3 regions of the Shewanella sp. SP2S2-4 genome follow, and region 1 is predicted to be linked to each of the others. Evidence: predicted binding sites of a transcription regulator. Region 1 holds the regulator's gene; each other region holds the start of a gene.
What was found. Region 1 encodes FliA, which starts transcription of late flagellar genes. Its sites were predicted from a motif close to CTAAAGNTNNNNNNNNNNNNGCCGATA; they were not measured.

Region 2: the regulator FliA is predicted to act here: its motif matches at 1,843-1,869, upstream of Q4Q54_RS14345 (VC2046/SO_2500 family protein).
Region 3: the regulator FliA is predicted to act here: its motif matches at 1,231-1,257, upstream of pomA (flagellar motor protein PomA).

What each region holds. Positions count from the first base shown of each region.
Region 1 covers NZ_JAUOER010000012.1:8,165-11,441, reverse strand. The annotation lists gene flhF (flagellar biosynthesis protein FlhF) at 1-47, shown strand, start outside; gene Q4Q54_RS11360 (MinD/ParA family protein) at 52-933, shown strand; gene Q4Q54_RS11355 (RNA polymerase sigma factor FliA) at 926-1,639, shown strand; gene cheY (chemotaxis response regulator CheY) at 1,687-2,070, shown strand; gene Q4Q54_RS11345 (protein phosphatase CheZ) at 2,084-2,821, shown strand; gene Q4Q54_RS11340 (chemotaxis protein CheA) at 2,837-3,277, shown strand, end outside.
Region 2 covers NZ_JAUOER010000017.1:71,252-74,528, forward strand. The annotation lists gene Q4Q54_RS14335 (EAL domain-containing protein) at 1-572, opposite strand, end outside; gene Q4Q54_RS14340 (DUF406 family protein) at 824-1,111, opposite strand; gene Q4Q54_RS14345 (VC2046/SO_2500 family protein) at 1,320-1,808, opposite strand; tRNA gene Q4Q54_RS14350 (tRNA-Tyr) at 1,934-2,018, shown strand; tRNA gene Q4Q54_RS14355 (tRNA-Tyr) at 2,090-2,174, shown strand; tRNA gene Q4Q54_RS14360 (tRNA-Tyr) at 2,259-2,343, shown strand; gene Q4Q54_RS14365 (PLP-dependent cysteine synthase family protein) at 2,609-3,277, shown strand, end outside.
Region 3 covers NZ_JAUOER010000012.1:144,975-148,251, forward strand. The annotation lists gene Q4Q54_RS11935 (flagellar motor protein MotB) at 1-301, opposite strand, end outside; gene pomA (flagellar motor protein PomA) at 305-1,072, opposite strand; gene xseB (exodeoxyribonuclease VII small subunit) at 1,387-1,626, shown strand; gene ispA ((2E,6E)-farnesyl diphosphate synthase) at 1,629-2,510, shown strand; gene dxs (1-deoxy-D-xylulose-5-phosphate synthase) at 2,532-3,277, shown strand, end outside.

The DNA of each region.
Region 1 (3,277 bases):
TACAAGACACAGCGTGGTCAGATAATATGGCCTGTGCATTTGAGTAGATTTATGACCCTGGATCAAGCAAGTGGTTTACGTATGATGAATCAACCCTATAACGAAAAAGTGAAAGTAATCGCGGTCACAGGTGGTAAAGGTGGCGTTGGTAAAACCAGCGTTTCCATTAATACAGCTGTGGCATTAGCCGAAAAAGGCAAGCGTGTCTTGGTACTTGATGCTGACCTTGGCTTAGCAAACGTCGATGTCATGCTGGGTATTCGTGCCGAGCGTAACCTCTCCCATGTTCTCTCTGGTGATGCAGAGCTTGACGATATTATCGTTCGTGGCCCTAAAGGGATTGGCATAGTGCCAGCCACTTCAGGAACACAAGGGATGGTGGAATTAAGCCCAGCGCAACATGCCGGGTTAATTCGCGCATTTAGTGAGATGCGGACTCAGTTTGATATTCTAGTCGTAGATACTGCTGCTGGGATTTCAGATATGGTGCTCAGTTTCTCACGTGCATCGCAGGATGTGCTGGTCGTTGTTTGTGATGAACCCACATCAATTACCGATGCCTATGCCCTGATAAAAATCCTCAGCCGTGAGCATGGCGTGTTCCGTTTTAAAATAGTTGCCAATATGGTGCGTAGTTTACGCGAAGGTATGGAATTATTTGCTAAACTCAGTAAAGTGACCGACAGATTTTTGGATGTCGCCCTTGAATTGGTTGCAACAATCCCATTTGACGAAAACTTACGTAAATCAGTTCGTAAACAAAAATTGGTGGTTGAAGCGTATCCTAAATCACCAGCAGCGATTGCGTATCAAGGGTTGGCAAATAAAATTCTAAGCTGGCCTGTACCGCAGCAACCTGGTGGGCATTTGGAGTTTTTCGTTGAGCGTTTAGTTCAACGACCAGATTTTCAAGAGGAAAAAACGAGTGAATAAAGCCGCTGCGTATACTTGTTTAGACAATAAATCGTCGATCGTTGAACAGTATGCTCCGTTGGTTAAAAGAATTGCGCATCATTTACTCGCCAGACTACCTGCCTCAGTGCAGCTAGATGATTTACTCCAAGCTGGGATGATGGGTTTATTAGAAGCATCATCCAAGTTTGATGGTGGCAAGGGTGCGAAATTTGAAACCTTCGCCGGCATACGTATACGAGGGGCGATGTTAGATGAAATTCGCCGTGGTGATTGGGTGCCTCGTTCCGTTCATCGTAATAACCGCAAGGTTGCACATGCTATTGATGAGTTAGAGCAAGAACTGGGCCGTGATGCACGCGACACAGAAATTGCAGAAAAACTTGATATGACGCTCGATGAGTACCATCATATTCTTAACGATGTTTCTGTCGGAAAAATCATAGGGATAGAAGACTTAGGCGTATCTCAGGATATACTTACAGTGAGTGATCGGTCCGATGATGACTCATTTGAAGCATTAGCTGAGAACCAATTTCATTCTGCGCTGGTTGAGGCAATTAAATTATTGCCTGAAAGAGATGCATTAGTGTTATCCCTGTACTACGATGAAGCATTGAATTTAAAAGAGATTGGCGCCATTCTTGAGGTCAGTGAATCGCGTGTTAGCCAGATATTAAGTCAGGCAATGTTGCGATTGAAAGCTAAACTCAAGCACTGGACATAAGTATAATTATTAATCGAGCACAGAATGTCAGCTCACCGGAGGAAACCTTGGACAAGAATATGAAGATTCTCATTGTTGACGATTTTTCGACAATGAGGCGTATCATCAAGAACTTGTTGCGAGACTTGGGGTTTAACAATACCCAAGAAGCAGACGATGGCTCAACAGCCCTGCCGATGTTGCAAAAGGGGGATTTTGATTTTGTTGTTACAGATTGGAATATGCCCGGTATGCAAGGCATCGATCTGTTAAAAGCAATTCGCGCAGATGATTCGCTAAAGCATTTACCCGTATTAATGGTGACAGCTGAAGCAAAACGTGAACAGATTATCGCTGCCGCTCAAGCGGGAGTGAATGGATATGTGGTTAAGCCTTTTACCGCTGCAACGCTGAAAGAGAAGCTAGATAAAATATTCGAACGACTCGCTTGAGCAAGGATGAGCTATGAAGTCACAAACATCAGGGCTCATCACGCTCGAACAAGCTCAGCACTTGGTTGAATTATTAAGTGTCGGTGAGCAACGTCAGGCAGATGATTTATTTCGGGAGCTTGCTGCTCCACTGCAACGAGAATTATTTGAAGAGGTAGGGAAATTAACTCGGCAACTTCATAGCGCTTTAATGGATTTTCAAGTTGATAATCGTCTAGCTGAATTAGCCAATACAGAAATTCCCGATGCCAAACAACGTTTAAATTACGTTATTGACATGACTGAACAAGCGGCAAATAAAACCATGGATGCGGTAGAAGAATGTTTACCTTTGGCCAATGCCGTAACGGTAAATATTCAAAAAGTCATGCCATCTTGGGACAAATTAATGCGCCGAGAAATAGAACTCAGCGAGTTTAAGGTTCTTTGCCACGATGTCCAAGATCTTATGTCCCGTAGTTCAAATGACTCGACTCGACTGCGTGAATTGTTAAATCAAATATTGATGGCGCAAGATTTTCAAGACTTAACAGGACAAATGATACGTCGTGTTATTGATCTGGTTATGGAAGTAGAAAGTAATCTGGTTTCTATGCTGACGGTATTTGGTGAGCAGCCTATGATTGAAAGTCAGATTGCTCAGAAAAATAATATTGAAGCGGAAGGGCCGATAATGAATGCCGAGCTTCGTCAAGATGTAGTAACGGGTCAAGACGAAGTGGATGATCTTCTATCGAGTCTGGGTTTCTAACTGGGAGTCAATTTGATGGCCTTTGATGTAGATGAAGAGATACTCCAGGACTTTTTAATCGAAGCCGGTGAAATTTTAGAGCTTCTGCAAGAGCAACTCGTTGCGCTTGAAAATAATCCTGATGACACTAACTTGCTAAACGCCATTTTTAGAGGGTTCCACACCGTTAAAGGTGGCGCAGGCTTTCTTAGCTTAACTCCCATGGTCGATGTGTGTCATGAGGCTGAAAATACCTTCGATTTATTACGGACTGGCAAACGTAGCGTCAATGCAGAGCTGATGGACATTATTTTGCAGGCTGTTGATGCAATTAATACCATGTTTGCTCAAACGCAGCAGGGCGAGCAGCAAGATCCTGCCGATTCGGGTTTGTTGGCTAGGCTTAAAATGCTGAGTTCAGGTGCGCCATTGCCATCTGAAGTTGCGTCTGCAGAGGTGGTCGAAATTGTCGAACCT
Region 2 (3,277 bases), on a different contig from region 1:
ATACTGATCTGCCGTGATTGCTCCGTCGCGCAGCGAAATAGGCTCAAACTTTCTTCTTTGTCGTAGCTGTGTTTTGTCGCTAAGGTCAGGGCTAATTGATCGGCCATCTGGCACGACAGGTGGATTTCGCTGTCGTGCCAATGGGGAGTGAATTGCGCCCGCTCGATGCAGAGCACACCTTCGAGACGACCATTAATGCGAATGGCGATGTCGAGAGTTGAATTGATGTGCCGCGGGATAAAGTAGCACTCTGCCAATTCACTTAAACGGGGATCGGTCAGGGCATTGCCGGCATCGATATGGCGCAGGGTTTTAAGCTCGTGCACATAACGGGGACAAGCTTGTAATAGTTTAGGCCTATGAATGTCTTGCAACATCATAGAACCAAATTGTGCAACGAGTGTTTGGGTTTGTTGATCAGCTGAAAACGTCCACACTGACACCAAAGAAACCGCTAAATTCTGGCACAACAACTCTGTGGCTAACTCTGCTGTCTTGGTGAAATCGCCCTGCTGTTTTGCAGTTGACTGAACCAAAGACTCCAATAAATGCTGATGCTGACGTCGTTTCACGCTGATTCCCTACAAAACTTCGTGTTGGGCTAAAGGTCTTTGCTACGCGCAAAAGTACCTTGAAATGTGCAATTAAGCTGATTGAATTATTCTTATTTGGAGGCAGATTACACTATCTATTGTAAGTGCAGCAACATGTGGCACAATTTATTACAATTCAGTTAACAACTGCAGCATTTTTAGACAGTTAAAACGATTAAGCTCGAATTCTATCCGCTAAAATCTATCCACTAAAAGTGCTGCACAAAAACTTATAAACCGTTTTCCAATTGGAAAATCATTTTCTCGGCGCTCACACCAAAGGTCAGCAGTAAATCGATACCCGCCGCCGTGGTCACAAACTCAGTTTGTACTTCAGCAAATCGAGCTTGGGCGCGGCTCGCCATACTTTCGGCATCTGTTTGCGCGCTATCGCCAACAAAATTTAACGTCAATAAGGTATCGTGTTCATCAATGACGGCGCCGATATCGACAAAACTGCCACAATCGGTGCAAGTATCATTCACTGCCGGATTCTGTGCTTCTATTATGCCTTTCATCTGTATTCCTTATTTATAAAGCGACTGATTAACGGCATCACTAAACTATGCCGCTAATTTATTTGCGCGGTAAGTGGGTAACTCGATAGGTTAATCAGAATTATAGGTAATTAAGCCTCAAGATAACTGGCTTTAGCTCACGCTTATTTACTGAAATGGCGCAGATTGACGCTATTGGTATTGTAGAGGACTTGCTGGAAATGGGTAACTAGGCGGAAGCGAGCAGAGGCACGAGATTACGTTGGATTGCCAATTGATCGGCAAAATGCATGATTTCAACCTTAGGCGCGCTGAGTTGGCCCCGCTGCCTGAGCTGGGTGACATGATCACAGTTACTCAGGGCCTCGGCCATTGCAACGCTCTCACCGCCTCGGATCACTAAGGCTTCCGGTCGTAGTGCCTGCTGTAATTGAAATGCCCGCGGACCTTGCGCCATAAAAATACTGCTGTTATCGACTACAGGTTCGGCTGAGGATAAATCCGCCATTAAGCTTTGCTGTGGTGGTAATTCGAACTGACGCTGTAATTTTTGCGCCATATCGAGATCTTTTTGCCATTGAAATTGCGCCATGTCCCGTGCGTCAACCGACAGTAACGACAGCAACAGGGCGAATTCGCCCCGTCTGTCGTTTTCTATCGCCGCATTTAAGCGGGTGCCAATTTGGGCTTCGTTGACTAAAGGAACATCAATTTGCATAAAAAAACATCGTCAAAACAATTCGTTGTTAGTTAATCGACCATTTGATGCATAACTTTAGGAAAATTTTTAAATTGGGTATTTACATGCAAAAGGTTTCTGACTACTATGGCGGCCGCAATTGAGGAGGGGTTCCCGAGTGGCCAAAGGGATCAGACTGTAAATCTGACGGCTCAGCCTTCGAAGGTTCGAATCCTTCTCCCTCCACCATTTGCACTGTAAGTTTATGAGTGTTGTTCGAAAATGATGTAGAGTTTTACAAAAGCGTTAAAGGTATTCGTGGAGGGGTTCCCGAGTGGCCAAAGGGATCAGACTGTAAATCTGACGGCTCAGCCTTCGAAGGTTCGAATCCTTCTCCCTCCACCATCTTTATCTCTAACGCAGATAATCATTTTCAAATACCAAACATGGCCAATGTTTGGTTCAGTTTTAAAAGTAAAGAAAGTTTGTGGAGGGGTTCCCGAGTGGCCAAAGGGATCAGACTGTAAATCTGACGGCTCAGCCTTCGAAGGTTCGAATCCTTCTCCCTCCACCATTTCTTTCATTATCTATATCCCTCTTGTTCAACTTCCGTTTTTTCTATTCCAGTTTTAACTTCATTAGCTTCGTCTATTCATTTTTGTTCTGATTACATTCCTTGTATTTAACTGCACTTCTGTTTGAAGTCATCTTTTTAGTTCGCGATATTTGTCTTTAACATCAATCACGCCTAGCTCTACTTCAAGCTAATGATCCCAAACGAGTAACGCCAAGCAGATCCAATAAAACCGCTTTACCCGTCCCTGTGATATGCTCTAAAAATGATCCCTTTCGAAGTGACTATGATGATATCTAACACAATTCAACCGCCAGTTGACTCACACAGCGCTCACAGACTCTGCCCAACGTGGGAAGCCCATGCGATAGGCAAGATTGAAGCGGATTTTCAGCGCAGCGCCGATACCCATTTGATTAAGCTTGAATTACCTATGCTCGATGGCATAGATATTTATCTTAAAGATGAAAGTACCCACCCGACAGGCAGCTTAAAGCATCGCCTCGCCCGCTCACTCTTCCTCTATGCCCTGTGTAACGGCTGGATTAAACAAGGCACGCCGATTATCGAATCCTCATCGGGCAGCACGGCGATTTCTGAAGCCTATTTTGCCCGCTTACTCGGTTTACCTTTTATTGCCGTGATGCCTAAAAGTACGGCTAAAAAGAAGATTGAACAGATCACTTTCTATGGCGGCCAATGTCATTTTGTCGATCATTCCAGTAAGATTTACGCCGAATCGGCACGCCTCGCCGCAGAGCTTGGCGGCCATTATATGGATCAATTCACCTACGCCGAGCGCGCGACCGACTGGCGCGGTAATAACAATATTGCCAATTCGATTTTCAATCAGATGGAGCGCGAGCCACATACTATCCCGCGTTGGATAGTGATGAGTCCGGGCACAGGCGGCACATCGGCGACCATAGGCCGT
Region 3 (3,277 bases), 140 kb from region 1:
GTTCCGTCATTTCATTGGTTTGTTGGTTGATTATTTCAATCGGGGTGGGATCGGGACGTCCTGGTCTAAATTCTAAGGCAATCACTGACGTCCCCTTCGGGATATCTTTGACTTCCACCTTATTTTGCACACCAAAGGCATACTTCATTGAGCCCGCGATCTGCTTAAACTTCATTACGTCCATTTCGGAAAATGACAATAACAACACGAAGAAACACATCAACAGCGACATCAAGTCAGCAAAGGTCGCCAACCACATCGGTGCTCCGGCCGGTGGACAGTTGCACTTAGCCTTAGCCATGGGCTACTCTCCGTCCGTTGTATCTATTTTGCGATTTTTCTCAGCCAGATAATTTTTCAAGAAGCCTTCAATCACCCGAGGGTTTTGTCCGTCTTGAATCGCCAATACCGCATCCATAATCAAGTTACGGTTCAGCATTTCTTCACCCATCCTAAGCGTTAACTTATCCGCGATAGGAAGACAAACCATGTTGGCGACCATAGCGCCGTATAAGGTGGTTAACAAGGCCACCGCCATTGAAGGGCCGATGGATTTAGGATCTGACATGTTTGACAGCATGGCCACAAGACCCACCAGCGTACCTATCATGCCCATTGCAGGACCTACGTCACCGAAGGCTCTAAAAATGCCGATCCCAGTACGATGGCGCTCTTCGGTCAGGGCGATATCCTTCTCTAAGGCAGCGCGCACCACTTCACCATCGTGACCATCAACGAGCATGTCGACGGCTTTTTGCATAAAGCTGTTGGTAATTTGCGCTTCTTCTAAAGCTAAAAAACCGCCTTTACGGGCGGCATCAGCCATAGTCACGGACTGTTCAATCAAATCTTCTGGCTTATCAATCTTAAAAATAAACGCTTTAGCGGCGATTTTTACCGCACTAAAAAACTGTTTAAGATTGAACTTCATCATCACTACGAAGAAGGACCCACCGAAAACAATAAGAATCGAAGGTACATCAACGAAAATCATTAAACCGCCGCTGGTGGCCATTGCCCCTAAGATGAAACCAAAGGCACCCACAATTCCAATTACTGTTGCTAAATCCACAACGGCTCCTCACTTTTCGTAATAAACGACATAATACTCACCCTAGGTAAGCAATAACACTCAGCAGTTCCACTGAGTAAGATAATCCCAACGACACACATGCGAGCCTTGTCTATCAAGTTAAAAATTACCATACAAATGATGATACTATTGTCAGTTATCGGACACACACTAAGCAAGTTTAGCGACAATTTATATTTTCTGAAAAAATTTCAGTAACAAAGCGTGCTATTGAGCAAATATCTTTAGTCTGAATTTGACCCTAAAGCCGCCCTGATATACCTTGTGTCCGCTAAATCAAAGGAAGCATAAACGTGGCGAAGAAACCCGAAAATCTCAGTTTTGAAGAATCCCTTGGCGAACTCGAGCGCATTGTTGCCGATCTAGAACAAGGCGATATCTCCCTCGATGACGCGTTAAAACAATTTGAACGTGGCATCAATCTGGTTCGAAATAGCCAAGCAAAACTCGAACAAGCCCAACAAAAAGTGGCCATTTTACTGAAACAAGATGAAAATGCGCCCCTATCCACCTATGCCGTTGAGGGCGAATAAGCGTGTTAGTCAGTGCCATTCAAGAATTTCAACAACGGGTTGATAATCAATTAAAACAGCGTTTTAGTACGCTTGAAGATACCGCTCCCCAATTAAAAGCTGCCATGACTTACGGCGCCTTATTGGGTGGCAAACGCATTCGACCTTTCCTTGTATACAGTGTCGGACGCATGTTTGGGGTCGAGCTCGAAAAATTAGATGCTTGCGCCGCAGCCATTGAATGTATCCATGCTTATTCATTGATCCACGACGATTTACCCGCCATGGATGATGATGAGCTGCGCCGTGGTCAGCCCACAGTGCATATCGCGTTTGATGAAGCGACCGCCATTTTAGCTGGGGATGCACTGCAGACCTTAGCCTTTGAAATTGTCACCGAAGCGGTAGCTGGGATCAGCAGCGAGCAACATATCGCTATGGTCAGAGTATTGGCAAAAGCCTCAGGTTATCGTGGCATGTGTGGCGGCCAAGCGATAGACTTAGCCTCAACAGATAAACATATTGATCTTAAAGCATTAACTCAGTTACATAATATGAAAACGGGCGCCCTTATCAGCTGCGCTGTTGAGTTAGCGTTAATCGCCGCGAACGCGCCAAAAGATCAGTATGCTGCTATGATGGATTTTGCCCGTGCGGTCGGACTCGCCTTCCAAGTACAAGACGATATCCTTGACATAGTAGCCACCACCGAAGAACTCGGTAAGCCGCAAGGCTCTGATACTGAATCGAATAAGAGTACGTTTCCACAACTACTTGGACTACAAGGTGCACAAGACACCGCCAAACAACTGATCCAAGAGGCACTATCAGCGCTGGCTAAATTGCCATACAATAGCCAGTTAATTGCAGACTTCGCCCGCTATATCATTGAGCGAAGAATATAATAAGAGTCGAAGTATCTCGCTATGAGTTTGGACATTTCTCAGTTTCCCGTGTTGGCGCAGGCCAACACCCCTAATGAACTCCGCCAGCTTCCTCAGGCACTTTTACCACAAGTAGCCGACGAACTGCGCGAGTTCCTTCTTAAGTCTGTTGGCATATCCAGCGGACATTTTGCCTCTGGGCTCGGCACAGTGGAACTCACTGTTGCGCTGCACTATGTCTACAACACCCCTTTTGATCGGCTGATTTGGGATGTGGGCCATCAGGCTTATCCCCATAAAATTCTTACGGGTCGCCGTGACAAGATGCACACCATTAGACAAAAAGATGGTTTGCATCCTTTCCCATGGCGTGAAGAAAGTGAATACGATACTTTCAGCGTTGGGCATTCAGGCACGTCTATCAGCGCCGCGCTGGCGATGGCGATTGCCGCTGAAAAAGAGCAAGCGGGTCGTAAAGTCGTTGCCGTGATCGGCGATGGCGCCATGACAGGCGGCATGGTATTTGAAGCCATGAACCACGCTGGCGACTTGCACAATGACATGCTCGTGGTATTGAACGACAACGAAATGTCGATCTCTGAAAATGTCGGCGCCCTCAATAACCATTTAGCACAACTGATGTCAGGCCGTTTTTACACTACGCTGCGCGAAGGCGGCAAGAAAGTGTTGAAAGGCATGCCCGTCATCAAAGAAATGGCCAAGCGCACTGAGGAACACCTCAAAGGCATGGTCGTTCCTGGCACCCTGTTTGAAGAGTTAGGTTTCAA